Regions from separate parts of the Streptomyces sp. NPDC092370 genome, predicted to be linked through region 1. Evidence: riboswitches for the same ligand, from Rfam matches in the RefSeq annotation. Region 1 holds a riboswitch; each other region holds the start of a gene.

Region 1 (6,991 bases):
GGTCACACGGCCACAGCCCAGGCAGGCTCCGGAGGCCTGACAGCGACCGAGCACCGCCTGGCCAACGGCCTGCGCGTGGTGCTCTCCGAGGATCACCTGACCCCGGTCGCGGCGGTGTGCCTCTGGTACGACGTCGGCTCACGCCACGAAGTCAAGGGGCGTACCGGCCTGGCTCACCTTTTCGAGCACTTGATGTTCCAGGGGTCCGCCCAGGTCAAGGGCAACGGCCACTTCGAGCTGGTCCAGGGCGCGGGCGGCTCGCTGAACGGCACGACCAGCTTCGAGCGGACCAACTACTTCGAGACCATGCCCGCCCACCAGCTGGAACTCGCGCTGTGGCTGGAGGCCGACCGCATGGGCTCCCTGCTGGCCGCGCTCGACGACGAGTCGATGGAGAACCAGCGGGACGTCGTCAAGAACGAGCGCCGCCAGCGCTACGACAACGTTCCCTACGGCACGGCCTTCGAGAAGCTGACCGCCCTCGCCTACCCGGAGGGCCACCCCTACCACCACACCCCGATCGGCTCGATGGCCGACCTGGACGCGGCGACCCTGGAGGACGCGCGCGCGTTCTTCCGCACCTACTACGCGCCGAACAACGCCGTGCTCTCCGTCGTCGGCGACATCGACCCGGAGCAGACCCTCGCCTGGGTCGAGAAGTACTTCGGCTCCATCCCCGGTCACGACGGCAAGCCCGCCCCGCGCGACGGGTCGCTGCCGGAGACCATCGGCGAGCAGCTGCGCGAGGTCGTCGAGGAGGAGGTCCCGGCGCGCGCGCTGATGGCCGCCTACCGGCTGCCGCACGACGGCACGCGCGCGTGTGACGCTGCCGACCTCGCCCTCACCGTCCTCGGCGGCGGTGAGTCCTCCCGCCTCTACAACCGGCTCGTGCGGCGCGACCGTACGGCCGTGGCGGCCGGCTTCGGCCTGCTGCGGCTCGCCGGGGCGCCCTCCCTGGGGTGGCTGGACGTGAAGACGTCCGGTGACGTGGAGGTTCCGGTCATCGAGACCGCCATCGACGAGGAGCTCGCCCGGTTCGCCGAGGAGGGCCCCACCGCCGAGGAGATGGAGCGCGCCCAGGCCCAGCTGGAGCGCGAATGGCTGGACCGGCTCGGCACGGTCGCGGGCCGAGCCGACGAACTGTGCCGGTACGCCGTGCTGTTCGGCGACCCGCAGCTCGCCCTGACCGGCGTCCATCGCGTGCTGGAGATCACGGCGGAGGAGGTCCAGGAGGTCGCCAAGGCCCGCCTGCGGCCCGACAACCGCGCGGTGCTCGTCTACGAGCCCGTCGCCGACGAGACCGACGACGCCGAGGACACCGCAGCCGCGGCCACCGACGAGAACGAGGAGGCGGCCAAGTGACCGAGCTCGCCACGATGGACTTCCACCCCCGGCCGCAGGCGGGCGAGGCCCGGCCCTGGGCCTTCCCGGCACCCGAGCGGGGCACGCTCGACAACGGCCTGACGGTGCTGCGCTGTCACCGCCCCGGCCAGCAGGTCGTCGCCGTGGAGGTGCTGCTGGACGCCCCCCTGGACGCCGAGCCGTCCGGCCTCGACGGTGTGGCCACGATCATGGCCCGGGCCTTCTCCGAGGGCACCGACAAGCACTCCGCCGAGGAGTTCGCCGCCGAGCTGGAGCGCGCCGGCGCCACCCTCGACGCGCATGCCGACCACCCCGGCGTCCGGCTCAGCCTGGAGGTGCCGGCCTCCCGGCTCGCCAAGGGGCTGGGCCTGATCGCCGACGCCCTCAGGGCGCCCGCGTTCGCCGACAGCGAGGTGGAGCGGCTGGTCCGCAACCGCCTCGACGAGATCCCCCACGAGCTGGCCAACCCCTCCCGCCGCGCCGCCAAGGAACTCTCCAAGGAGCTGTTCCCGGCGGGCTCGCGAATGTCGCGGCCCCGGCAGGGCACCGAGGAGACGGTCGCCACGATCGATTCCGCGGCCGTACGCGGCTTCTACGAGAAGCACGTCCGCCCCGCCACGGCCACCGCGGTGGTGGTCGGCGACCTCACCGGCATCGACCTCGACGCCTTGCTCGGGGACACCCTGGGCGCCTGGACGGGCTCCTCGGCCGAGCCGCGCCCCGTGCCGCCGGTGACCGCCGACGACACAGGCCGGGTCGTCATCGTGGACCGCCCGGGTGCCGTCCAGACGCAGCTGCTGATCGGCCGGATCGGCCCGGACCGGCACGACCGCGTGTGGCCCGCGCAGGTGCTCGGCACCTACTGCCTCGGCGGTACCCTCACCTCCCGCCTGGACCGCGTCCTGCGCGAGGAGAAGGGCTACACCTACGGCGTGCGGGCGTTCGGCCAGGTCCTCAGGTCCGCCCCGGACGGCACGGGTGCCGCGATGCTCGCCATCAGCGGTTCCGTGGACACACCCAACACCGGCCCCGCCCTGGAGGACCTCTGGACGGTGCTGCGCACCCTCGCCGCCGAAGGTCTGACCGACGCCGAGCGGGACGTCGCCGTGCAGAACCTGGTCGGCGTGGCGCCGCTGAAGTACGAGACGGCGGCGGCGGTCGCGAGCACGCTGGCCGACCAGGTCGAGCAGCACCTGCCCGACGACTACCAGGCCACCTTGTACCGGCAGCTCGCCGCCACGGGCACCGTGGAGGCCACGGCGGCGGCCGTGAGCGCGTTCCCGGTGGACCGTCTGGTGACGGTCCTCGTCGGTGACGCGACGCAGATCAAGGCGCCGGTGGAGGCCCTCGGCATCGGCGAAGTCACCGTCGTCGCCGCCGAGTAGCGGCACGCGCGCGCAGGGGCCCTGGCCGCCTTCCAAGGCGCCAGGGCCCCTTTATGCCCGAATTGATACGGAGGTTGCCCGTCTGCCCTGTGGGATGCGCTACAAACACCGGGATTCGTTTGGGAATTGAAAGTGGCGCCGTTTAGCGTCATCCGGGCTGTTCGTCAGGCAGTGCGCCGCACCCGCGGCACCGGACAGTCATCGCCGAGTCCCCGTACGGCGCGAGCCAGGGGAGCCGGGGACCCATCGCAGTCCCTGGGGTGAATCGGGCGCCCGCGCGAGTCGCGAGGGAGTCCGTAGGAGACCTTCCTGCTCCGAACCCGTCAGCTAACCCGGTAGGCGAGAGGGAAGGAAAGGACCAGCCATTCCATGGCGTTCACTCGCGCCGCCGGCAAGCACCGTCGTCCCAGCAGGATCCAGCGCGGCACCGCCCGCGCGGCGGGCGTCGCGGCCCTCGCCACCACCGGCGTGATCGGCACCGTGGCGGCCCCCGCGGCCTTCGCCACCGAGCCCACCGCCGAGCAGACGGGCCTCACCCCGGTCGTCACCATGGGCGACACCGTGGCCCAGCAGATCGACGCCCAGGCCATCGCGCAGCAGCAGGCCGCCGACGAGGCCGCCGCCAAGCAGAAGGCCGAGGAGGCCGCCCGCGAGCGGGCCGCGGAGGCCGCCAAGAAGGCCAAGGAAGCGGCCGAGAAGGCCCGTGAGGCCAAGGAACGCGCCGCCCGCGAGGCCGAGCGCAAGCGTCTCAACACCTACGTGTCCCCGATCTCCGGCTCGTACGTCTCCACCGGCTACAAGACCAGCAGCGGCCTGTGGTCCTCCGGCAGCCACACCGGTGTCGACTTCCATGCCGCCACCGGCACCTCCGTCCACGCGGTCGGCGCGGGCACCGTCGTCGAGGCCGGCTGGGGCGGCTCCTACGGCAACCAGATCGTGATCAAGATGACCGACGGGACGTACACCCAGTACGGCCACCTGTCCTCCATCGGCGTCTCGGTGGGCCAGCAGGTCACCCCCGGCCAGCAGATCGGCCTGTCCGGCGCGACCGGCAACGTCACCGGCCCGCACCTGCACTTCGAGGCCCGCACGAGCCCGGAGTACGGCTCGGACATCGACCCGGTCGCCTACCTCCGCTCGCACGGCGTGAACGTCTGACCGACACCTCGTCGCCGTCCCCGAAGCCCCGGCTCCCCGAGCCGGGGCTTTCGGCGTTCACGGCGGCGGGCTGTCCAAAAAATATCCATGGATTCCCGCCTGCCGTCGGAAATTCCGGCTCATTGCAATAGAGTCACGGAACACGCGCCGGTCGCCGGCGTTTCACGGGGATTAAGCGGAGGTCGGGCATGCGTATTCCCGCGCACTCGGTGTGCACGGCCATCCGGGACGACATCGTCGCGGGTGTCCACGCGCGCGGCAGCCGGCTCACCGAAGAACTCCTCGCGCGCCGCTACGGCGTCTCGCGGGTCCCCGTCCGCGAGGCGCTGCGCACCCTGGAGGCCGAGGGCTTCGTGGTGACCCGTCGGCACGCGGGCGCGTGCGTGGCCGAGCCCACCGAGCAGGAGGCCGCCGACCTGCTGGAGATGCGCATGTTGCTGGAACCGCTCGGCGCGGCCCGGGCCGCCCAGCGCCGCACCGAGGCGCATCTGAAGGTCCTGCGCGGGCTGGTCCGGCTGGGCCAGGAGCGGGCCCGCCGGGGCACCAGCGACGACCTGCGCTCCCTGGGCGGCTGGTTTCACGAGACGCTCGCCCAGGCCTCCGGCAGTCCCGCGCTGACCTCGATGCTCACCCAGCTCCGCCACAAGATCGCATGGATGTACGCGGTGGAGGCGCCGCTCAGCCCCGTGGAGTCCTGGACCGAGCACGGCGCGATCGTGGACGCGGTGGCGCGTGGGGACGCCGAGCGCGCGCGGGCGGTCACGGCGCTGCACACCGAGCGCGCGACGGGCGCCCACCGCCTGCGCCTCGTCTCCGCCGGGGAGCGCGCCGAGCGTGTGAGGAACTCGCAACATCCCGTAAACACGTCGAGCCTGCGGCATTAACACGACAGCCGTATACAAAGAGAGCGGCTAATTCGACGGGGCCTATTCAAGCTGCCCTGATTCGAGAATTCCTGCCGGAGGTCCGGGAATGGCGAAGGGCCCGCCCGGTGAATTCGGACGAGCCCTTCGCTGTACGCCCGATAGGGCGCCCGGGAAATCAGACGGTCTCGGGAAGCTCTTCGAGACCCTCGGAGACCAGCTTGGCCAGCCGGTCAAGGGCGGCGTCCGCGCCCTCGGCGTCGGAGGCGAGGACGATCTCCTCGCCACCCTGGGCGCCGAGACCCAGGACGGCCAGCATCGAGGCCGCGTTGACGGGCTTGCCGTCTGCCTTGGCGATCGTCACCGGGACGCCTGCGGCCGTGGCGGCTCGGACGAAGATGGAGGCGGGACGGGCGTGGAGACCCTCGGCCCAGCCGACGTTGACGCGGCGCTCAGCCATGTGTTGCTGCCCTTCGCTTTTCAGGGTTGTCTAGACCAGTTTCCCATACCGTGAAGCTGTGCCGGAAGCGGTCCTCCAGGACCGTCCCGGGGTGCCGTCGGATCGCGGCCTCGACCCGACTGACGCCCTCCACAGACTGCCTCGCGCCGCTGTCGGACGCTAGCCGTACTCTGGGGCCCATGCAGACCTCGCCGGACCGGCACGAGTATCCCGCCCACTGGGAAGCCGACGTGGTGCTGCGCGACGGGGGTACCGCGCGCATCCGGCCCATCACCGTCGATGACGCCGATCGCCTGGTCAGCTTCTACGAGCAGGTCTCCGACGAGTCGAAGTACTACCGCTTCTTCGCGCCGTACCCTCGCCTGTCCGCCAAGGACGTCCACCGCTTCACGCACCACGACTTTGTGGACCGGGTGGGACTCGCGGCCACGGTCGGCGGCGAGTTCATCGCCACCGTACGCTACGACCGCATCGGCGCTGACGGAACGCCCGCGTCCGCACCCGCTGACGAGGCCGAGGTCGCCTTCCTCGTGCAGGACGCCCACCAGGGCCGCGGAGTCGCCTCCGCCCTGCTCGAGCACATCGCCGCCGTCGCCCGCGAGCGCGGCATCCGCCGCTTCGCCGCCGAGGTGCTGCCCGCGAACAACAAGATGATCAAGGTGTTCACGGACGCCGGCTACACCCAGAAGCGCAGCTTCGAGGACGGCGTCGTCCGTCTGGAGTTCGACCTCGAACCCACCGACCGCTCCCTCGCCGTGCAGTACGCGCGCGAGCACCGCGCCGAGGCGCGCTCCGTGCAGCGGCTGCTCGCCCCCGGCTCGGTCGCCGTCATCGGCGCCGGGCGCACGCCGGGCGGCGTGGGCCGCAGCGTCCTCGGCAACATCCGCGACGCCGGGTACGGCGGACGCCTCTACGCGGTGAACAAGGCCCTCCCGGAGGGGCAGAAGGAGATCGACGGGGTGCCGGCCCACCGCTCGGTGCGGGACATCGACGGCCCGGTCGACCTCGCCGTCGTCGCCGTACCGGCCGAGCACGTCCCCGAGGTCGTCACCGAGTGCGGTGAACACGGCGTGCAGGGGCTGGTCGTCGTCTCCGCCGGGTACGCGGAGAGCGGCCCCGAGGGGCGCGAACGCCAGCGCGCACTCGTACGGCAGGCGCGTACCCACGGGATGCGGATCATCGGCCCGAACGCCTTCGGCATCATCAACACCTCCCCGCGGGTACGGCTCAACGCCTCCCTCGCCCCCGAGGTGCCGCGCCCCGGCCGGATCGGCCTGTTCGCCCAGTCCGGCGCCATCGGCATCGCCCTGCTGTCCCGGCTGCACCGGCGCGGCGGCGGCGTCACGGGCGTGACCGGCGTCTCCACCTTCGTCTCCTCCGGCAACCGCGCCGACGTCTCCGGCAACGATGTCCTGCAGTACTGGTACGAGGACCCCGACACCGACGTGGTCCTCATGTACCTGGAGTCCATCGGCAACCCCCGCAAGTTCACCCGCCTCGCCCGCCGGACCGCCGCCGCCAAGCCCCTGGTCGTCGTCCAGGGCGCGCGGCACGGCGCCGCTCCGCAGGGACACGCCGTACGCGCGACCCGGCTGCCGCACGCGACCGTCTCGGCGCTGCTGCGGCAGGCCGGCGTGATCCGGGTCGACACCATCACCGAGTTGGTGGACGCGGGCCTGCTGCTGGCCCGCCAGCCCCTGCCCGCCGGGCCCCGGGTGGCGATCCTCGGCAACTCCGAGTCGCTCGGCCTGCTCACGTACGAC
Region 2 (6,991 bases), on a different contig from region 1:
TCTTCATTCTGCCCCCCGAGCTGTCTTCTCCCGAGCGGACGAGCGCAGTGCCCGCCGCGCCTTCAGATAGCCGACCGGCCCGTACACCATCCCGCGGCGCTGCAACCGCGACAGCCGCCGCGGCCAGGGATGGGTCCGCCCGTCGTGATCGCCCGGCATCCCCGCGCCGTGCGCTGCCTCCGTCTCCCGCACGGCCGTCAGCGCGCGGGCGTGGGCGAGGCCGCGGGGCAGCCGCGCGAGGAACGCCGGCAGCAGCGCGGGCCGGTTCACGAGCACCGCGGTGAGATACGCCGTGAGCCCGGCGCCGTAGCCGTACGCCTGCGTCTCCAGGTCCCGCCAGGTCTCCCGGTGGTGGTGCCACACCAGGGCGTACGGCGTGTAGCGCAGCCGGTGGCCCTCGGCCAGGACGCGCACGAAACCGTAGAGGTCGTCTCCGCCCCGGGCGGCCGTCCCGGCGCCGGTGGCCGGATCGAAACCGCCGACGGAACGCAGTACCGCCGTGCGGAACGCCATGTTCGCGCCCGATCCGAACCGCCCCGCCGTGAACGGGAACAGCGGCTCGTCGCCCGGCGGGCTCGCCGGGTCGTACGTCCTTGGAGTGAAGCCTTTCGCGAAGCCGCCATGGCTCTCCAGCAGTACCTGGGCCGGGGTGGTGAGCCGCGCGGGCAGGATCAGCCCGGTGCTGCACCCGAGCCGGGCGTCGGCGGCGAAGGGCGCGGTCAGTTCGGTCAGCCAGCGCGGGTCGGCGACCACGTCGTCGTCGGTGAAGGCGACCACCTCGCCGCGCACGGCGTCCAGCCCCGTGTTGTGCGCGCCCGCGAGCCCCGGAACAGGCTCACGGACGTACCGCACGCGCTCGGCGTACTTCCGCTCGATCAGCTCCCGCGTCTCGTTCGTGACGGGCGCGTTGTCGACGACGACGATCTCGAACCGCGGATGGTCCTGCGCCAGCAGCGAGTCCAGCGCCCGCGCCAGCTGCCCGGCACGCTCCCGCGTCGCGACGACGACACTCGTGTACGGGGGCTCCGCGGGCTCGCCGAAGACGGCCGGCCCGCACTCCGCCCGTGCCCGCCCCGCCAGCACGGCCTTCGGATCCGCCCCCTCCGGCACCCGCCCGAGCAGCGTGCCCACGGGTCGGCCGCTCCTTCTGACCAGCACGAACACCTCTCCGTGCGTCACCGGCGGACTCCCTGGGCCCGGTCTGAGCACCGCCTCGTCCCCGTCGAGGTCCAGCTCGGCGACCTGCACCGCCCCGATGTCCAGGAACCGCCGTATCTCCTCCTGCGCACGCGCCGAACGGGCCATGCGCCCCACCCCCCTTGTGTCAGGTACGCCTTGCGTTCAGGTGTGGCGCAGCCGGGCCGCGCCCTTCAGCGTCCGCGCCGCCAACGAGGCAAGCCGCGGCCGGCTGCGGACGAAGCTGTGCGCGCGGCGCGCCGGCTCGCGGCTCAGCCAGTGCAGTGCCGCGCCGGCCCCCGGCCGCGTCACCGCCCCCTCGTACACGGGCAGTTCGCCCGTCTTCAGCGCGTCCTTGTACTCGGCAGCGCCCCGGCCCAGGTCGAGCATGCCGACGCCACCGGCGGCCGCCGCCTCCGCCATGCGCAGGTGCAGCACCAGACCCGGTGAGAACTTCGCGAACTCCGGGTCGTAGGCCGGGAACCAGCAGGCCAGTACCGAGGCCGAGCGCAGCCCGAAGTGCGCGGCGACGGGCCGCTCACCGGCGTACAGCACGGACAGGGTGCCGCTGCACTCCGGCGCCCGGGTCCGGGCCAGCTGCCCGACGAGCCGGATGATCCACTCCTGGGCGAACCGGTCCCGGCGCCCGGTCCTGCGGTACTGCGCCGACTTCCACCCCATGAGGGTGCGCAGCGCGGCAGGGTCGCGTTCGTCGAACACGAACCGCAGCTCACCGGCCTGTCGGCCCAGCTTGCGCTCCTTGGCCAGCGTGGTCTTCAGGAACTTCGGCGACTGCGCGCGCAGCACCGACTCGTACGTCTCGTAGCCCTTCTCCACGTCGATGACGTAGGTGGCGTGCTCCGCGGCCGCGTACCGGACGAACAGCCGCTGTTCGGCCTCCAGATTGTCGAAGGCGAAGCTCGACACCGAACAGGCCCTCAGCAGTTCGCCCGTCTCCAGGTTCAGCCCCGGCCGCAGAATCGCGCCCTGCGCGTCCGAGACGCCGAGACCGATCGCCCGGCCCTGCCCCAACGGGCCCCGCTCATAGGGCAGGAAGCCGGCCGGCTCCGGCCCCTCGTACACCACGGCGACCCGGGCCCGCGGCCTGACCCGGCCGACGGCTTCGGTGAACTCCGGTTCCATGAAGGGGTTGCGCGGTGCCTCGGAGACCGCGCGCAGCGCACGCCAGCGCTCCCTCTCCCCTTCATCGAGCTCCCCGGGCCCAGCCACGCGAATGCGCCCACTGCTCAACCTGACCCCCCGATCAAGTCCCCCCTGGACACATGGAAGGTACCGCTCGATGCGGCCTCTCCGGTAGGTAGCGGAGCATGTTGTTGCCAACCGGTGCAGAGGCCTTCAACCGGGCAATCGGCGTCCGTCGGGCGATGAAACGAGGGGGCGCGTTGTCCGTATTCTCTGATCATGGCCGCACCCCTCGCACATTCACTCATCGCCACCGATCTGGACGGGACGCTGCTGCGCGGCGACGACACCCTCTCCGACCGGTCCCTCGCCGTGCTCGCGCGGGTGGCGGACGCCGGTGCCCAGCACCTCGTGGTGACGGGCCGGCCGGCGCCGAGAGTGCGGCCGCTCCTGGACGACCTCGGATGCAGGGGACTCGCGGTGTGCGGGCAGGGCGCGCAGGTGTACGACGCCGGCGCGGACCGGCTGCTGTGGTCCATCACCCTGGACCGGGAACTGGCCGAGACCGCCCTCGGCAAGATCGAGGCGGAGGTGGGGCAGGTGTACGCGGCGGTCGACCAGGACGGGGTCGACGGGCTCACGCTGATCGAGCCGGGTTATCTCATGCCGCACCCGACCCTGCCCGCGGTACGGGTCGACCGGCGCGACGACCTGTGGGGTGAGCCCATCAGCAAGGTGTTGCTGCGCCATCCGCACCTGTCGGACGACGAACTGGCGGCGACGGCCCGCTCGGTGATCGGCTCACTGGCGACGGTGACGATGTCGGGGCCCGGCACGGTGGAACTCCAGCCGTGCGGGATCACCAAGGCGACGGGCCTGGCGCTGGCCGCCGAGCATCTGGGGCTGCGGCCGGCGGACACCATCGCCTTCGGCGACATGCCCAACGACATCCCGATGTTCGACTGGGCCGGCCACGGTGTCGCGATGGCCAACGCCCATCCCGAACTCAAGGCCGTGGCCGACGAGGTCACCCTGTCGAACGAGGACGACGGCGTCGCCGTCGTCCTCGAGCGACTGCTGGGCGGGACCGCTCAGTACGGGCCGTTGACGTTGTCGATCGAGCCGTAGCGGTCGGCCGCGTAGTTGCAGGCCGCGGTGATGTTGGCGACCGGGTCGAACGGGTCGAAGGGGGTGCCGGGGACGTGGTACGCGGCGAAGGTCGGGTCGATGACCTGGAGCAGACCCTTGGACGGGGTGCCCGCGGCGGCGTTCGAGTCCCAGTTGTTGATCGCCAGCGGGTTGCCCGACGACTCGCGCATGATGTTGCGGTGGATGCCGTCGTAGGACCCGGGGATCCCCTTCTGCGCCATGATGTCCAGCGCTTCGCGGATCCAGCCGTCGAGGTTGTTCGCGTAGGTCTTCGCGGACGCCTGGGTGGCCTGGGCGACGCCCGTGGCGGGCTTCGCGGCCGGCTTGGCCGGGGCGGACGACGGGGTCGCGGTCTTCTTCGCGGCGTGCGCCTTGGTGGTCTTCACCTTCAGCTTCAGACCCGGGTGGATCAGCTTCGGGTTGTCGCCGACGGCGGCGCGGTTGTCCTTGTAGAGCTGTTTCCAGCCGCCCGAGACGTCGTACGTGTCCGCGATGCGGGCGAGCGAGTCGCCCTTGGTCACGGTGTACGTGAGGGACTTGGCGGGCTGGACCGCCCGCGGCACGGACTGTACGGCGGCGGGTGTGCTCTGGGGCTCGGCGGCGCTCGCGTGTGTGGCGCCGAGGAGCGGGAGGGTGAGTGCGGCTCCGCCGGTGCCGGCGGCGATGAAGCCTCGGGTCAGCGGGTTGATTCTGGGGCGACGGTGCTTGCCTCGTCCGGGCATGGCGATATTCCTCTCCGGCGCCTGCGAGGTGAGCTGTCGGGTTCGGGCCGGGAGGTGCCCGGCCGCGTACGGCGCTGTGTGCCGTGCGCGGCTTCACCCCGAGCCGTGCCGCTGTGCGGACCGGCGACTTACCTGGGTCCCCCGCTCCTGCCCTGCGTGAGTGAGTCGGTTCCTGTGGGGAGTCCGGGCGGCGGCAGGATTAGGCGTCCGCCGGACAGGCCGGGAACGTATGCGAGAGCACATGTCGGGAACAAGCGCCTTGGTCACATATCACGCGGATGACCTTGGTCGGGGGTGTTTGGGCCGCTTGATCCTTTGCGGGAGCCAAGGGTCAACTGGCTTTCGGGGGAAGGGGGTACGGGTCGGTGCGAGGGCGGGAGAGAAAAGCGGAAGAAGTGATTCAACTCACTGATCACAAGTCGGCGGGGCGATTTCCACCAAGGGGAATTCACTTACCTAAAGCGGCAAATCGTGCATACTTCGGTACCCCTGGGTAAGTCGATAAATATCTGTTCTTATGGGTTGATCGAAAACATAGCGGGCGTGATCGGATACCACCCGGCCTGTAACCATGGGCGCTGGCGGTGATCGAAACGTGACCGGATACGCTGACTCGAGTGAGGACAGCGACCTATCGACAAACCGCGTAATCACCGGCAGACACAGCAGACAGGAGACCCCTCGTGACCGACGTCGGGCCGTTCGGGCTGAGCGTGCGGGACCAGGCTCTGGAAGCCGATGTCCAGGCCGGACTGACGGCTGTCGAGGAAGGCTTGCTCGAGGCCACCAAGAGTGAGGTGCCCTTCATCACGGAGGCCGCCCAGCACCTGGTGCGGGCCGGCGGCAAGCGGTTCCGTCCGCTGCTCGTGATGCTCTCCGCCCAGTTCGGTGACCGGCACGCACCCGGGATCGTGCCGTCGGCCGTCGTCGTGGAGCTGACCCACCTGGCCACGCTGTACCACGACGACGTCATGGACGAGGCCGCCGTGCGCCGGGGCGTCGCGAGCGCCAACACCCGCTGGGGCAACTCCGTCGCGGTCCTCACCGGCGACTTCCTCTTCGCCCGCGCCTCGCACATCCTGGCCGACCTCGGCCCGGAGGCCGTGCGGGTGCAGGCCGAGGCGTTCGAGCGCCTGGTGACCGGCCAGATCCTGGAGACGGCCGGACCGCAGGACGGCCGCGACCCCATCGAGCACTACCTGGACGTCCTGGGCGGCAAGACCGGCTCGCTGGTCGCCGTCTCGTGCCGCTTCGGCGCGATGATGTCCGGCGCCGACGAGACGGTCGTGCACGTGCTGACCCAGTACGGCGAGCGGCTCGGCGTCGCCTTCCAGCTCGCGGACGACGTCCTGGACATCGCCTCCGACTCCCACGAGTCCGGCAAGACCCCCGGCACCGACCTGCGCGAGGGCATCCCCACCCTGCCGGTGCTGCGGCTGCGCGAGCGGGCGGCCCGCCTCGGACTCGCCGAGGACATCGCCCTGTGTGAGCTGCTGGACTCCGACCTCACCGACGACGAACGGCACGCCGAGGCCCTGCGCCTGCTGCGGGCCCACCCGGCGCTGGAGCAGGCCCGGCGGGACACCGTGCGCTACGCCCAGGACGCCCGTTCGGCGCTGGCGCCCCTGAAGGAGTGCGCAGCGAAGACGGCGCTCCTGGAGCTGTGCGACGCGGTGGTGCACCGGGCCGGCTAGGGCCTCCTCTTCTCCCCGACCCCTACGGGTCGGGGGAGAAGACACCCGCCCGTGTCATACCCGAGCAGTACACGGAGTTGAGTCCGGGGTCTGACGTATCTCCCTGGCCGATTTGGTCAGATGGACACCACGGAAAACACCACTCCTCACCTGTTCGGGTGAGAATGGCGGCTCAGGGACGAGTGCGTGCACGACACGGACAGCCGCCGCCGATCACGGAGGTAGGGCACACATGGCACCGTACGCATCCGACGACAGCACGACCGCCGGGCAGGCCGACGAGCAGCGCTCCGGGCGGCGCACAGCCGCGCGGTACATCGTCCCGGTCACGGTGATCGGGGTGGCGGCCGCGACGATCGGCCTGGTCCCCGCACTCGCCGACTCCGGCGACCCCGACCTCCCGAAGATCACCGCTCGGCAACTCATCGAGAAAATCGCCAAGTCCGACGTCGAGCAGCTGTCCGGCACGGTGAAGATCAGCACCGACCTCGGCCTGCCGAACCTCGGCGGCCTGGAGTCCGGCCTGCTGTCCGGTGCCGCGGGCCAGGGCGAGGGCGGCTCCTCCGCCGACCCGACCGCCAAGCTCACCGAACTGGCCTCCGGCACGCACACCCTGCGCGTGGCGGCCGACGGCCCGGACCGGCAGAAGCTGTCGCTGCTGGAGAACGCCGCCGAGTACAGCGTCATCCACAACGGCAAGGACGTCTGGGGCTACGACAGCAAGTCCAACGAGGTCTACCACGGCACCGCCTCCGAGAGCCCGGAGCGCGGGAAGGACCAGCGGCCGCCGGCCCTGCCGAAGGACTTCGCCGAGGAGGCCCTGAAGGCGGTCGACGACACGACGTCCGTCACCGTGGACGGCACCGCCCAGGTCGCCGGCCGCGACGCTTACAAGCTGGTCGTCGAGCCGAAGCAGTCCGGCTCGACGGTCGGCGCGATCACCGTGGCGGTGGACGCGCGGACCGGCATGCCGCTGAAGTTCACGCTCACCCCGGCGAGCGGCGGCGCCGCCGTCGTCGACGCGGGTTTCACGAAGGTCAGCTTCGCCAAGCCGGCCGCCTCGACCTTCGACTTCACCCCTCCCAAGGGCGCGAAGGTCACCGAGGA
Region 3 (6,991 bases), on a different contig from region 1:
GCAGGACACTGCAGTGGCTGGGGCAGGTCCGCGGCTGACGATCGCCCCGGGGGTTGGCGCGGCGGTGCCGGAAGTCCCGGTGAATCGTTGGTCGAATGGGTTGGCCAGAGCTTGGCCACTGCCTACCATCGATCATCGCAAGACCTTGTGCGCCCGCCCGTCGCCCGACCACCACCCCTGGTGGAGGCGCCGTGCGCCGCACCTGTCGTTGCAATCTCCACGGGAGGTCTCCTTGCACCGCCGCCGTCGCACCGCGCTCGTCCTCACCGCAGCGATCGCCGCCGCGGCACCCCTTCTCACCGCCTGCGGGAACGACGCGCATCCCGGGGCGGCGGCCGTGGTGGGCGGCCAGCGCATCACCGTCTCCCAGCTGGACGAGCGGGTCGGTGAGGTACGCGCGGCCCAGCGGGCGGCCGTGCAGAACGAGGCCCAGTACCAGCAGGCCATCGCCAGAACCGGCACCCTCACCCGTGACACCTTGCAGACCATGGTCCTGGACCGGGTGCTGCACCGCGCCGCCGAGGACGCCGCAGTGAGCGTCTCCCGCAAGGAGATCCAGCAGATGCGGTCCGGCCTGGAACAGCAGGCCGGCGGCGCCGAGGCGCTGGAGACGACCTGGCTCCGGCAGTACGGCATCCCGCCGCAGCGCCTCGAAGAGAACCTCCGCCTCCAGCTGGAGGCCCAGAAGCTCGCCCAGAAGCTCGGCACGACCACCGACCGTCCCGAGTTCTGGAAGGCCCTCTCCGAGGCCTCCAAGGACCTGAACATCGACCTCAACCCCCGCTACGGCACGTGGGACGTCCAAAAGAGCAGCCGCGCCGACGCCAAGACGCCGTGGGTCCGGGACGTCACGACGGCCCAGACCCAGCAGGGCATGTAGGAGCAGGGGCGGCATGCGGGGCACCCGCTCCCGGGGCCCTGTGGATGGCTTGGAGGGCTGACGGCGACGTGGGATAGCTTCGAACCGTGAACGCCAACAGCCCCGCAGCCACCCCGGGCCCCGAGCGGACCGCTCCCGACGCGGCCGCCGCCCCGGGCCGCATCATCCTGCTCACCACCAGCCACCGCGTCGCCCCCGGCCTGCTGTCCTGGCCCGCCTGGCAGGCACTGCACGCGGCGGACCGGGTGCTGTGCGCGGACGGCGCCCACCCGCAGCTGCCGTATCTGCGCGAGGCGGGGGTCCCGGTCGACGAGGCGTCCCCCACCGCCCAGGAGCTGGTCGGCGCCTGCTCCGGGGGCCGCACGGTGGTCGTGGTGGCGACGGGCGAGGGTGAACCGGTCCTGACGGACGGGCTGGCCCGCCTCGCCGGTACCGGCCGTATCGCCATGCCCGAGCTGGAGCTGCTGCCCGCTTCCTACGACCTCCCGGGCGCCCGGCTCCTCGACCTCGTCCAGGTCATGGACCGCATCCGCGTCGAGTGCCCCTGGTCCTCGCGGCAGACCCACGAGGGCCTGGCGAAGTACGGCATCGAGGAGGCGTACGAACTCGTCGAGGCGATCGAGGAGGGCGATCGCGACGAACTGCGCGAGGAGCTCGGTGACGTCCTCCTCCAGGTCGTCTTCCACGCCCGCATCGCCGAGGAGGGCCGCCCGGAGGACGGGGAGGAGCCCTTCTCCATCGACGACGTGGCCGGCGGCATCGTCGCCAAGCTGATCCACCGCCATCCGCACGTCTTCGGCGACGCGACGGCCACCACCCCCGAGGAGGTCAAGGAGCACTGGCTGCGCACCAAGGCGGTCGAGAAGCAGCGCGCCTCGGTCACGGAGGGCATTCCCCTCGGCCAGCCCGGTCTGGCCCTCGCCGCCAAACTGGCCTCCCGCGCCCGCACAGCGAACCTGGACATACCGCTCCCGCCCGTCGAGGGCATCGGCTACGAGCTCCTCGCCCTGGCCGTCCGCGCCGAGTCCGAGGGCGTGGACCCGGAGGCGGCCCTGAGGGCGGCGGCCCGCGCCTACCGCGACGCGATCAGGCAGGCCGAGGGCTGAACGGGAGGGAGCAGGGGAGCGGGACGGGAAGCGGCGGGAAGCCGGATACGGTCGACGCGTGACCGACCAGCCCCAGCCCCGCACCCCCACGACCGCGCCCGAGCTCTTCACCTGGGAGTTCGCGAGCAACCCCTACCCCGCCTACGCCTGGCTCCGCGAGCACAGTCCCGTCCACAAGACGCGGCTTCCCAGCGGCGTGGAGGCCTGGCTGGTCACGCGGTACGCCGACGCCAAGCAGACCCTCGCCGACCACCGGCTCTCCAAGAACCCGGCGCATCACGACGAACCGGCGCACGCCAAGGGCAAGACCGGAATCCCCGGGGAGCGCAAGGCCGAGCTGATGACGCATCTGCTGAACATCGACCCGCCGGACCACACCCGGCTGCGGCGACTGGTGTCCAAGGCGTTCACGCCCCGCCGGGTCGCCGAGTTCGCGCCACGGGTGCAGGAGCTCACGGACACCCTCATCGACGGGTTCGCGCGGAAGGGGTCCGCCGACCTGATCCACGAGTTCGCCTTCCCGCTGCCCATCTACGCCATCTGCGACCTGCTCGGCGTCCCGCGTGAGGACCAGGACGACTTCCGAGACTGGGCGGGCATGATGATCCGTCACCAGGGCGGTCCCAGGGGTGGCGTGGCGCGGTCGGTGAAGAAGATGCGCGGCTACCTCGCCGACCTCATCCACCGCAAGCGGGAGGCGCTGCCCGCCGAGCCCGCCCCCGGCGAGGACCTCATCTCCGGTCTCATCCGCGCCTCCGACCACGGTGAGCACCTCACCGAGAACGAGGCGGCGGCCATGGCCTTCATCCTGCTGTTCGCCGGTTTCGAGACAACCGTGAACCTGATCGGCAACGGCACCTACGCCCTGCTCACCCACCCCGAGCAGCGCGCCCGGCTCCAGGCGTCCCTCGCCGCCGGGGAGAGCGGGCTCCTGGAGACCGGCGTCGAGGAACTCCTGCGCTACGACGGCCCCGTCGAGCTCGCCACCTGGCGGTTCGCCACGCAGCCCCTCACCCTCGGCGGGCAGCACATCGACGCGGGCGACCCGGTCCTGGTCGTCCTGGCCGCCGCGGACCGGGACCCGGAGCGGTTCGCCGACCCGGACGTGCTGGACCTGTCCCGCCGCGACAACCAGCACCTCGGTTACGGCCACGGCATCCACTACTGCCTGGGCGCCCCGCTCGCCCGCCTGGAGGGCCAGACCGCCCTCGCCACCCTCCTCACCCGCCTCCCGGACCTCCGCCTCGCGGCGGACCCGGCCGAGCTGCGGTGGCGCGGCGGCCTCATCATGCGCGGGCTGCGCACCCTGCCGGTGGAGTTCGCAGCGGTTGAACATGACGAAACATCAGAGCTGTGATCTTCACGTGATCTACGCGGCATTAACTTGTGACAAGTGATCTCCTGCCGATACGTTCACCCATCAACGCGGCCGGGATGCCGGACGCGTCGGTCACCGCTGTCGTGTGAAAGGTCTCCGTATGCTCTCCGGGAACGGTCGGCACCGTCGCCCCCGCCAGGCTCCGGCGCTCCTCGTGGCGGCCGGAGTGACCGGCTCCGCCATCGCGATCCCACTCCTCGGGGCCTCCGGTGCCAGCGCGGCCGACGGCACGACCTGGGATCGGGTCGCGGACTGCGAGACCGGCGGCGCGTGGAGCCAGAACGACGGCAACGGCTACTACGGCGGCCTGCAGTTGTCCCAGGAGGACTGGGAGAACTACGGCGGCCTCGACTACGCCGCGAGCGCCGACCTGGCCAGTCGCTCCCAGCAGATATCCGTGGCCGAGAGAATCCTCGCCGACCAGGGGGTCGGCGCGTGGCGTACCTGCGGCCTGCTCTCCGGCCTCCCGCAGGACAAGGGGGCGGAAGCGTCCGACTCGTCCGCATCATCCGGCGAGGTGGACTCGTCCGGTTTGCTCGGCGGCTCCGAGCCGTCCCCTTCTTCGGAGCCTTCCTCAAGCCCTTCGTCGTCGCCTGACGGGCGGTCGACCCAGGAGGATGAAACCCCTAAGTCGGACAAGTCATCTGATTCCGCACCTCAGGAGCGGGGGCGGGAGCAGGATCAGAAGTCCGGCAGTTCCCCCTCCGCCGCCCCCGGGGGTGACGAGTCCGGCAACTCACGCCAGGGCGGCGACTCTTCGGCCCTGACGGACACCGGCTCCGGCCGCCACCGAGGCCCCAGTGCCGAGGAGGACTCCGCGTCCGCGAACGGCAGCGAGGGCTCGTCCTCGGGCCGCCACGCCTCGCGCGGCGACGACGCCTCCCGGGGCTCGTCCGAGGGCTCCTACATCGTCGGCGTGGGCGACAGCCTCTGGTCCATCGCCGACTCCCTTGACGTCGACGGCGGATGGAACTCCCTCTACGACGGGAACGAGCAGACCGTCGGTGGCGACCCGAACCTCATCCTCCCCGGTCAGACGCTCACGACAGGGGTCGAAGCGGACGAGAGGTAGCCGTTCGGGCAGTGCGGAAACGAGGGCCGAAGTCGTCCCGAAAGCGGGTGAGTTCACGTCACGTTTCGCACCGAATGTCCCGTATAAGGCCCGTGAGAGATAGATCTCAGAAGCCCTGATCGTCTTTGAAATTCCGTGGATCGCGTGTCTACGGTCGTGACTGCTCGTCACCGCGAGCCCCGGCTGCCGCAACGCCGAATCCTGCCAGCGGCCGTACGGGAACAGTCGTCGCGTCAAGCGCCGTAGGCAGGAGCGGGGGACCCAAGGTAAGTGCCCGACCGGCCGGTTGTGCCGGAAGGGCTTGGGGTGAAGCCGTGTCCCGGGAGGGGCGCGGCCGGGCAACTCAACCGGCCCGAACCCGACAGCTCACCTCGCAGGCGTCGGTGAGGGGATCTCTCCATGCTGTTTTCCGGTAAGGGCACGCACCGCCGTCCGTCCAAGGCCGCTCGCGCCATCGCCATCGCCGGTGTCACCGGTGCCGCCGTCGCCGCCCCGCTGATGGCGGCCGGTAACGCCTCCGCCGCCACCGCCTCGGAGTGGGACGCCGTCGCCCAGTGCGAGTCCGGCGGCAACTGGTCCATCAACACCGGCAACGGCTACTACGGCGGTCTGCAGTTCTCCGCCTCCACCTGGTCCGGCTACGGCGGCACCAAGTACGCCTCCACCGCGGACCAGGCCACGAAGGCCCAGCAGATCGAGATCGCCGAGAAGGTCCTCGCGGGCCAGGGCAAGGGCGCCTGGCCGGTCTGCGGCAAGGGCCTGTCGAGCGCCGGCTACACCGGCGGCGGTTCCTCCAGCGACTCCGGCAGCTCCTCGCAGCAGAGCCAGCAGAGCCAGCAGAGCACCGAGACCCGCCAGACCGAGCAGCAGCCGGCCTCCCGCTCCGACGAGCGCCCGGCCGCCAAGAAGACCGTCACCACCCCGACCGGCAAGAAGGTCAAGAAGGGTGACGGCGAGTACAAGGTCGTCAAGGGCGACACCCTGAGCTCGATCGCCACGGCGGAGAAGGTCAAGGGCGGCTGGGAGAAGCTCTACCAGCTGAACAAGGACATCGTCGAGGACGCCAACCTCATCTACCCGGGCCAGCAGCTGCACCTGAAGTAAGCAGCGGCCGGCCGGACCCGCCCAGGGTCCTCGTGCTCCCCGCCCCGGTGCGTCATCCCCCGTACGCGCCGGGGCGGGGTTTTTTCGGCAACCGGCTTTGTTCCGTTCGGAAACAATTTACTCTCGGTTCTGTCCATGGGGTGGGCGACCCGGTGGCCGATCGCCCGGAGCCGGTTAGGCTCGTGTCGCGAGCCACCACGGGCCCGCACCTCGCCGGGTCCACGGGGCCCGCGTCCCGCGTCACATGAAGAAGGAGATGCTCGTGCCGTCCATCGACGTCGTCGTAGCCCGGGAAATCCTGGACTCCCGAGGCAACCCCACGGTCGAGGTCGAGGTCGGCCTCGACGACGGCAGCACCGGCCGTGCCGCCGTCCCGTCCGGCGCCTCCACGGGCGCCTTCGAGGCCATCGAGCTCCGCGACGGCGACTCGAACCGCTACCTCGGCAAGGGTGTGGAGAAGGCCGTCCTCGCGGTCATCGAGCAGATCGGCCCGGAGCTGGTCGGCTACGACGCCACCGAGCAGCGCCTGATCGACCAGGCGATGTTCGACCTGGACGCCACCGACAACAAGGGCTCGCTCGGCGCCAACGCCATCCTCGGCGTCTCGCTCGCCGTCGCCCACGCCGCCTCCGAGGCCAGCGACCTGCCGCTGTTCCGCTACCTGGGCGGCCCCAACGCGCACCTGCTGCCGGTGCCGATGATGAACATCCTGAACGGCGGCTCGCACGCCGACTCCAACGTGGACATCCAGGAGTTCATGATCGCCCCGATCGGCGCGGAGTCCTTCTCCGAGGCCCTGCGCTGGGGCGCCGAGGTCTACCACACGCTGAAGAAGGTCCTGAAGAGCAAGGGCCTGGCCACCGGCCTCGGCGACGAGGGCGGCTTCGCCCCGAACCTCGGCTCCAACCGCGAGGCCCTCGACCTCATCCTCGAGGCCGTCAAGGAAGCCGGCTACACCCCCGGCGAGCAGATCGCCCTGGCGCTCGACGTCGCCGCCTCCGAGTTCTACAAGGACGGCGTTTACACCTTCGAGGGCAAGGAGCGCTCGGCGGCCGAGATGACCGAGTACTACGCGGAGCTCGTCGACGCGTACCCGCTCGTCTCCATCGAGGACCCGCTGTTCGAGGACGACTGGGAGGGCTGGAAGACCATCACCGACAAGCTCGGTGACAAGGTCCAGCTCGTCGGCGACGACCTGTTCGTCACCAACCCCGAGCGCCTGGCCCGCGGCATCGAGGAGGGCGCCGCCAACGCCCTGCTGGTCAAGGTCAACCAGATCGGCTCGCTGACCGAGACCCTGGACGCCGTCGAGCTGGCCCAGCGCAACGGCTTCAAGTGCATGATGTCCCACCGCTCCGGCGAGACCGAGGACGTCACCATCGCCGACCTGGCCGTCGCCACCAACTGCGGCCAGATCAAGACCGGTGCCCCGGCCCGCTCCGAGCGCGTCG
Region 4 (6,991 bases), on a different contig from region 1:
CGGTCAGGCACTCGGAGTGCAGCCGCACCAGCGGGACCGGCCCGGGCTCGCCGAGGACCACGGCCACGTGCTCCTGCCCGTCGGCCAGTCCGTGGAAGGTGACGAGCTCGGCGTCGGCCTCGTAGCCGTCCTGGAAGCGCAGCGGGACCCGGACTCGGGAGCGGGGGGTGGCGAGGACGGCGGGTGTGTCGGGCATACGGGGCCTCCGGGTTCCGTTTCCTGTTCGGCTGCACAGCCGTATTGCTTCAGATTTGAAGCAGATGCACGAGTGGAACCCTACTCGTGCTTTAAATTTGAAGCAACGGAGATCCGTGGGGGTGTGGCGCGTGTCACTGCCGTGTCATTCGCGTCACCCGCGTCACCGGCCATTCCGCCACCCATGTCACCGGCGTCACCGGCGTCATTCCGTCACCCGCGTCTCGTCACGCACAAGGTGACGACGACCTCCGCCGCCATGGCACGTCGTCCGCCGCCGGTCGCGCCCCGTCCTCCTGGAGCCCCTGCGCGATCGCCGCGGAGATCTTCTCCAGCTGCCCCACCTGCTCCTCGCTGAGCCGGTCGAACACAAAGCTCCGCACGGTCTCGACATGCCCGGGCGCCGCGCGCTCCAGCACGGCGAAGCCCTCGTCGGTCAGTGTGGCGACGCTGCCCCGCTTGTCGGCGGAGCAGGCCTCGCGCCGCAGCATGCCGTCCTTCTCCAGCCGGGTCACCGCGTAGGTCAGCCGGCTGCGCGTGATCTTCAGCCGCTCGGCCAGATCGGTCATGCGCAGCCGCCGGTCCGGGGACTCCGACAGGACGGACAGGATGGAGTAGTACAGGTGCGGCATGCCGGCGTCCTGCTGGAGCTGCCGGTCGATCGCGTCCTCCAGGAGCAGCGAGGCGGCGATGTAGGCGCGCCAGGCGCGCTGCTCATCGGGGGTGAGCCAGCGAGTCGTCATGCCGCCAGTGTAGGTTTGTTTCAAACTTGAACCAAGCCGGTCCAGTGCCGCCGTCCCGACCAGCCGCGGAGCGCCGATGCCTCACCCGTACGTCCTGCTGTCCGCCGCCGTCTCTCTCGACGGCTACCTGGACGACACCGGACCCGACCGCCTGCTCCTGTCGAGCCCGGCCGACTTCGACCGGGTCGACGAGGTCCGGGCCTCCGTCGACGCCATCCTGATCGGCGCCGGCACCATCCGCGCCGACAACCCCCGGCTGCTGGTGAACTCCGAGGCGCGCCGGGCCACCCGCACGGCCGCCGGGAAACCGGAGTACCCCTTGAAGGTCACCGTCAGCGGCTCCGGCGACCTCGACCCGGACGCCCGCTTCTGGCACACCGGCGGTGAGAAGGTCCTCTACACGACCGACCGGGGAGCCGGCCGCGCCCGTGCCCTCGACCTCGCCACCGACGTCGTCCCGCTCGGGCCCGACCTCGACTGGCGGCGGCTCCTCACGCACCTGCACGACGTCCGGGGGGTACGCCGGCTCATGGTCGAGGGCGGTGGCCTGATCCACACCCAGCTCCTCACCCAGGGCCTCGCCGACGAACTCCAACTGGTCCTCGCCCCGCTCTTCGTGGGCGACCCCCGGGCGCCCCGCCTCTTCGGCCCCGGCGGCTACCAGGGCGGCCGCCTCCGGCTGCTGGAGTCACGGCGGATCGAGGACGTCGTCCTCATGCGCTACGAGCCGACGGCCCCGGGCACCGGCCCGCTGCCCGCCGCGGCCGACCACCACTGGCTGGCCCTCGCCTGCGAACTGGCCGGTCGCTGCCCGCCCTCGGACACGGCGTTCAGCGTGGGGGCGGTGGTGGTCGCCGCCGACGGCACGGAACTGGCCCGCGGCCACTCCCGCGAGGCCGGCGACCCGGTCGTGCACGCCGAGGAGGCGGCCCTGGCGAAGCTCGACCCGGCCGATCCGCGCCTCCCCGGCGCGACGGTGTACAGCAGCCTGGAGCCCTGTGCCCGCCGCGCCTCCCGCCCCGCACCCTGCGCCCGGCTGATCCTCGACGCGGGCGTACGGCGGGTCGTCACGGCCTGGCGGGAGCCGGACACCTTCGTCGCCGACGCCGACGGCAGCGGCCTTCTCTCGGCCGCCGGAGCGCAGGTCGTCGTCCTGCCGGAGCACGAAGAGCGGGCCAAGGCCCCGAACCGCCACCTCCCGGGCTGAGTGCGGGCCGATCGGCCCGACACATCCCCCGTCCGCACCGCCGTCCGGGTCGCGCCGCCTCCAGGGTCGGGACGACGGCGCGGAGGCGGCGGCCATCAGGCCGGCGCGCAGACGAAGGACGGCAGCACTGTTCTTCCAGCCGCCGCTCATCGCACTCGCCCTCCTCGTCCCCTCCCGCCGGTCCGACGGCCCGGTCGCCCGCACCATGGGCCCGGCCCTCCCCCCCCGACACCCCCTTCGCGCACCCGGTGTCCTCGTCGGCCGGGCTCGGCCGAATGCCGTGCGCGAGCACCTCACCGCCGGGCGGCAGCCCCGGCGGTGAGGCGTACCTCACAATGCGGGACAGCGCGTACGGCTCGTACCGGCACCGGGCCGGGGGCGTACGAGACCGTCGTCTGTCCGGCCGGCGACGCGGAGGGCCGGGGCTGCGCCGCGGAGCGCGAGGACGCCCTGGCCGCCGCACACGGGCCCCGCTGTTCGCCGTCACCGCCGAGCGGCGGCACGCCGAGAAGGCCGGCAGATCATGGACGCCTGGTCGGCCACGCCGCGCCGCACACCGGGGAGAGGGTGCATCGCGGGCCGGCTGGGCCGGGTCGGTCTGGGCCCGGGCCGCCGAGACCGTGCGGCACACGCCCGGCGGGAACGGATCGGCCGGCCCGTCCCCGCCGCTCACAAGCCGGCCGTACGGACCCGGCCGGCCGGGTCCGACGACCCGTTCACCGCCCGGGAAACCCTCACCCACGCGGGCACCTTGGGCGGCTGAGCGGTGGGTGTGCGCGAACCGTCCCGCGGATGGCGTACACTGGAGTCACAACGGCGCGGGGTGGAGCAGCTCGGTAGCTCGCTGGGCTCATAACCCAGAGGTCGCAGGTTCAAATCCTGTCCCCGCTACTGAAGGCCGAGGGCCGGAATCCGAAAGGGTTCCGGCCCTCGGTGCATTTCCTCGTCACACCGCCGACGTCCCTTACGGTCGGTGAGCGAACCGTCCCACCGCGCATAACAACTGACGCACCGTCAAAACTCGTCAGTCACTTGTGATGCGGTCAACTCGTCCGATTTAAGCCGGTCATGGCAGGTAAGTCCGCGTGAAAAAGGTTAATGATCAAGTGGAATCGCTGGAATACCCCTCGCGCCTCCATTAACGTTCGATAACGCAGCGCGGTCGTCCCAGCCGTCACAGAAGGCGGCTCCGTGCGCACGCGCCGAATCCCGAAAGGGAACCGGGGAACCACCACTTGGGGTGAATCGCGCGGATGCCACCGTGGAAGCACGGCGGGTATACGCGCGTAGGAGACCTTCCTGCTCCGAACCCGTCAGCTAACCCGGTAGGCGAGAAGGAAGGAAAGGAGCACGCCCACGTGGCGTCCAACCGGCCTGCCCCCGCGGCCCCGTTCGCGCCGAAGCGCGACACCGACACCTTCGGCTACGGCGGTCAGCGCACCGACGAGGGCCCGTTCCAGGAGTGGAACCCCACCGAGGAGTCCATCCGTCCCGTCCGTGGCCGGCACCGCGTCACCAAGCAGCGCGGCGGAGGTCTCGCCCGCAGTTCCACCGTCCTCGGCGTCGGTGTCATAGCAGCCGTGGGTGCCGGCGGCATGGCCAGCGCCCAGACCGGCAAGCCCCCGGTGTCCATCTCCGTGCCGGACCTGCCCTCGGTGGGTTCCCTCATCTCGGACGACGACACCCCCGAAGGTTCCGCCACCCCGCTCAGCAGCCTCGGCACCGCCACGGCGGAACCCGAGCAGGGCACCTCCGGTGCGGGCGCCGGCGAGGCGCTGCGCGCCCGGATCATGGCGCAGGTCGAGCTCCAGCAGGACCAGATCGAGACCAAGGCCGCCCAGGACGCAGCAGCCGCCGCCGAGAAGGCAGCGGCGGAAGCCGTCGCCAAGGCGGAGAAGGAAGCCAAGGCCAAGGCCGCCGAAGCCAAGAAGAAGGCGGAGGAGGAGGCCGAGAAGAAGGCCGAGGCCGAGCGGCTCGCCGCCCTCGCCAAGCAGTACACGCTGCCGACCTCCTCGTACACCATCACCTCCAGCTTCGGCCAGGCCGGTGCCTACTGGTCCTCCGGCTACCACACCGGCCTCGACTTCGCCGCCCCCACGGGCACGCCGATCAAGGCGGTGCACAGCGGCACCATCACCGAGGCGGGCTGGAACGGCTCGTACGGCTACAAGACCGTCCTCACCCTCGATGACGGCACCGAGATCTGGTACGCGCACCAGTCGTCCATCGGCGTCAGCGTCGGCCAGAAGGTCAGCACCGGCGACGTCATCGGCCGCGTGGGCGCCACCGGCAACGTCACCGGGGCGCACCTCCACCTGGAGGTCCACTCCGGTGGATCCGCGAGCGGCATCGACCCGATGGCGTGGCTGCGGGGCAAGGGACTGAACCCGTAAGCCGCACAGATCCGTTGCAGCACCGGCGGCCCTGACGACGACCCCTCGACGTCAGGGCCGCCGGTTTTCCGGCGCGGTGTTGGCGGGAGCTTCGCATCCCTGGTGGAACGAGGTTCCCCTGCGGTCGTTGCCGCTGAGCAGGACGTCCCCGTGGCCGCGCCGGCCCTCGCCCGCCTCGCCGCCCGGCCGACCGTGGCAGCGCCGATCGCCTCCGCACGGACGGTGGAGCAGCCGGCCGCACTGGCCGGCGTCGGAGAGCCGACCTTCTCGCAGGCCCAGCTCGATCGGCTCACTCAGGCCTCGGCCTGAGCCCTCAGAAACGGTACGGGTTGTACGCGGGGTAGGGCGCCGGCTGGTGGCCGTAGCCGTGCACGCCGTACACCGGCCAGGGCGGGGCCACCACCGGAACCGGAGGGGCCGTGATCCGGGCCGCGTGGTCCAGTGCCGGGCGGGCCACCTCCCGGCGCCGCCACAACTCGCCGAGCAGCTCCCCCTCCCGCACGGCGAAGCCGGAGCCGGTGCCGCCCCGCCGGGCCCGGTGCCGCAGGAATGCCAGCGATGTCGCGTACGCCTCGTACCGCGCCACCTCCCGGGCCGCCGCCCTGCCCGCGTGCCGGCGGGCGTACTGGCGGGCGATCCGCCGGGCCCGCATCGAGCCGAGCGCGAACGGCTCGGCGGGGGTCAGCCAGCCGGCCACGGCGTAGGCGGGCAGCTCCGCCCGCACGGTCTTCAGCTCCCGCTGCCGGGTCCAGATCACCAGCCACGTCAGCAGCCCGAAGATGGGCACCATGAACGCCGCGTACACGGCGAAGAACCCGTACTCGCCGAACGCCGACGAGCCGTTCCACATCGCGTGCATGCCCATCGCGAGCAGCAGCCCGGACAGCGGGAAGGCGACGCGGCGCAGACGCCGGCGCTCCGCCGAGATGGCGGAGATGCCGAAGCCGATGCCGGTGAGGACCGTGAACAGCGGGTGCGCGAACGGCGACATGATGATGCGCACGAAGAAGGTCGCCGCCGTGACGGACGCGATGCCGGTGCCGCCGGTGAGCTGGTCGGTGCCGAAGGCGGTGCCCAGGTAGAGGATGTTCTCCGTGAACGCGAAGCCGGTGGCGGTCACTCCGGCTATGACGACGCCGTCGACGATGCCGGTGAAGTCGCGGCGACGGAAGAGGAAGACCAGCAGGACGGCCGCCGCCTTGGCCGACTCCTCGACCACCGGCGCTATCACCGTCGCACCCAGGGTGTCAGCGCTGGACGGGTCCGCCGTCGCCGTCGCTATCCATCTCGTCGCGAAGCTGTTGGCGACGATCGCTATCAGCGCCGCCGCGCAGGCGCCCCAGGCGAAGCAGAACAGCAGGTTCCGCCAGGGGCCGGGCTCGACCCGGTCCAGCCAGCGGAACGCGGCTATCAGCAGGGGCACCGGGAGGACGGCCAGCCCCAGCCCGACCAGGAACCCCTCCGTGCCGGTCTCCTCGCGGACCAGGGCGAGGATGACCAGGCCGGATATCGCGAGGAGCGTGCTCAGCGCGCCGTAGCGCACCCAGGCGCGCTGCCACCAGTGGGCGGGCCGCGAGGAGCCGGCTGTGCCTGAGCCGACGAAGGGCGCGCCGTCGGTGGGACCGCTGGGGTACGACGGGTGTGGGGGGCTGGTGGCCACGGCATTGACCCTAACGACGGATGGGCGCTGTCCGCAGGCGGGAGAGGTGCCAGGGGTGGTCAGGCGCCGGCGGGGGACTGGTTCACGTGCTGTACGCGACGGAAGAGGAGGTCGTTCACGACATGTCCCTTGTCCAGTCCCTGGCCCTCGAAACGGGTCAGCGGACGGAAGTCGGGGCGCGGCGCGAAGCCACCGTCGGCCTGCGTGTTCTCGAAGTAGGGGTGTGCCGTGAGGACATCGAGCATCTGTTCGGCATACGGCTCCCAGTCGGTGGCGCAGTGGAGGATCGCGCCGGGCCTGAGGCGGGTGGCGGCGAGACTGAGGAAGTCGGGCTGGATGATCCTTCGCTTGTGGTGCCGCTTCTTGGGCCAGGGGTCGGGGAAGTAGACGCGCAGACCGTCGAGGGAGGCCGGGGCGAGCATCTCGCGCAGGAGGATGATGGCGTCGCCGTTGCCGACCCGGATGTTGGACAGGCCGTTGCGGTCGGCGAGGTTGAGCAGGTTGCCCTGGCCGGGGGTGTGGACGTCGACGGCGAGGATGTTCGTGGCGGGGTCGGCGGCGGCCATCTGGGCGGTGGCCTCGCCCATGCCGAAGCCGATCTCCAGGACGACGGGGTTGTCGTTGCCGAACAGCTCGGGCAGGTCGAGGGCCCGGCCGTCGATGTCGAGGCCCCACTTGGGCCACAGGCGCTGCAGCGCGTCCGCCTGGCCGGCGGTGACGCGGCTGCGCCGCGGCTGGAAACTCCGGATGCGCCGCTCGAAGTGCGACCCGGCGGGATCGGCCTTGGGCCCGT

What was found. A riboswitch is a leader RNA that binds a small molecule or an ion and turns the genes downstream of it on or off. The one in region 1 is predicted to bind cyclic di-AMP.
Region 2: it holds a riboswitch for cyclic di-AMP, as region 1 does, so the genes downstream of both, ACIQHQ_RS24250 (transglycosylase SLT domain-containing protein) here and ACIQHQ_RS33240 (M23 family metallopeptidase) in region 1, are expected to answer to the same signal.
Region 3: it holds a riboswitch for cyclic di-AMP, as region 1 does, so the genes downstream of both, ACIQHQ_RS13590 (transglycosylase family protein) here and ACIQHQ_RS33240 (M23 family metallopeptidase) in region 1, are expected to answer to the same signal.
Region 4: it holds a riboswitch for cyclic di-AMP, as region 1 does, so the genes downstream of both, ACIQHQ_RS16905 (M23 family metallopeptidase) here and ACIQHQ_RS33240 (M23 family metallopeptidase) in region 1, are expected to answer to the same signal.

What each region holds. Positions count from the first base shown of each region.
Region 1 covers NZ_JBIVQO010000015.1:54,367-61,357, reverse strand. The annotation lists gene ACIQHQ_RS33250 (M16 family metallopeptidase) at 1-1,362, shown strand, start outside; gene ACIQHQ_RS33245 (M16 family metallopeptidase) at 1,359-2,747, shown strand; cyclic di-AMP (ydaO/yuaA leader) riboswitch at 2,940-3,104, shown strand; gene ACIQHQ_RS33240 (M23 family metallopeptidase) at 3,117-3,905, shown strand; gene ACIQHQ_RS33235 (GntR family transcriptional regulator) at 4,094-4,789, shown strand; gene ACIQHQ_RS33230 (HPr family phosphocarrier protein) at 4,947-5,228, opposite strand; gene ACIQHQ_RS33225 (GNAT family N-acetyltransferase) at 5,408-6,991, shown strand, end outside.
Region 2 covers NZ_JBIVQO010000008.1:155,948-162,938, forward strand. The annotation lists gene ACIQHQ_RS24235 (glycosyltransferase) at 4-1,305, opposite strand; gene ACIQHQ_RS24240 (GNAT family N-acetyltransferase) at 1,342-2,412, opposite strand; gene ACIQHQ_RS24245 (HAD family hydrolase) at 2,599-3,447, shown strand; gene ACIQHQ_RS24250 (transglycosylase SLT domain-containing protein) at 3,411-4,190, opposite strand; cyclic di-AMP (ydaO/yuaA leader) riboswitch at 4,196-4,371, opposite strand; gene ACIQHQ_RS24255 (polyprenyl synthetase family protein) at 4,874-5,884, shown strand; gene ACIQHQ_RS24260 (outer membrane lipoprotein carrier protein LolA) at 6,117-6,991, shown strand, end outside.
Region 3 covers NZ_JBIVQO010000003.1:513,374-520,364, forward strand. The annotation lists gene ACIQHQ_RS13565 (protein kinase) at 1-38, shown strand, start outside; gene ACIQHQ_RS13570 (SurA N-terminal domain-containing protein) at 233-880, shown strand; gene ACIQHQ_RS13575 (nucleoside triphosphate pyrophosphohydrolase) at 967-1,986, shown strand; gene ACIQHQ_RS13580 (cytochrome P450) at 2,045-3,343, shown strand; gene ACIQHQ_RS13585 (transglycosylase family protein) at 3,465-4,436, shown strand; cyclic di-AMP (ydaO/yuaA leader) riboswitch at 4,665-4,831, shown strand; gene ACIQHQ_RS13590 (transglycosylase family protein) at 4,836-5,540, shown strand; gene eno (phosphopyruvate hydratase) at 5,803-6,991, shown strand, end outside.
Region 4 covers NZ_JBIVQO010000005.1:18,613-25,603, reverse strand. The annotation lists gene ribA (GTP cyclohydrolase II) at 1-196, opposite strand, end outside; gene ACIQHQ_RS16920 (MarR family winged helix-turn-helix transcriptional regulator) at 423-938, opposite strand; gene ACIQHQ_RS16915 (dihydrofolate reductase family protein) at 1,015-2,145, shown strand; tRNA gene ACIQHQ_RS16910 (tRNA-Met) at 2,963-3,036, shown strand; cyclic di-AMP (ydaO/yuaA leader) riboswitch at 3,336-3,492, shown strand; gene ACIQHQ_RS16905 (M23 family metallopeptidase) at 3,504-4,538, shown strand; partial or broken gene ACIQHQ_RS16900 (aldo/keto reductase) at 4,665-4,847, shown strand; gene ACIQHQ_RS16895 (PrsW family intramembrane metalloprotease) at 4,852-6,198, opposite strand; gene trmB (tRNA (guanosine(46)-N7)-methyltransferase TrmB) at 6,258-6,991, opposite strand, start outside.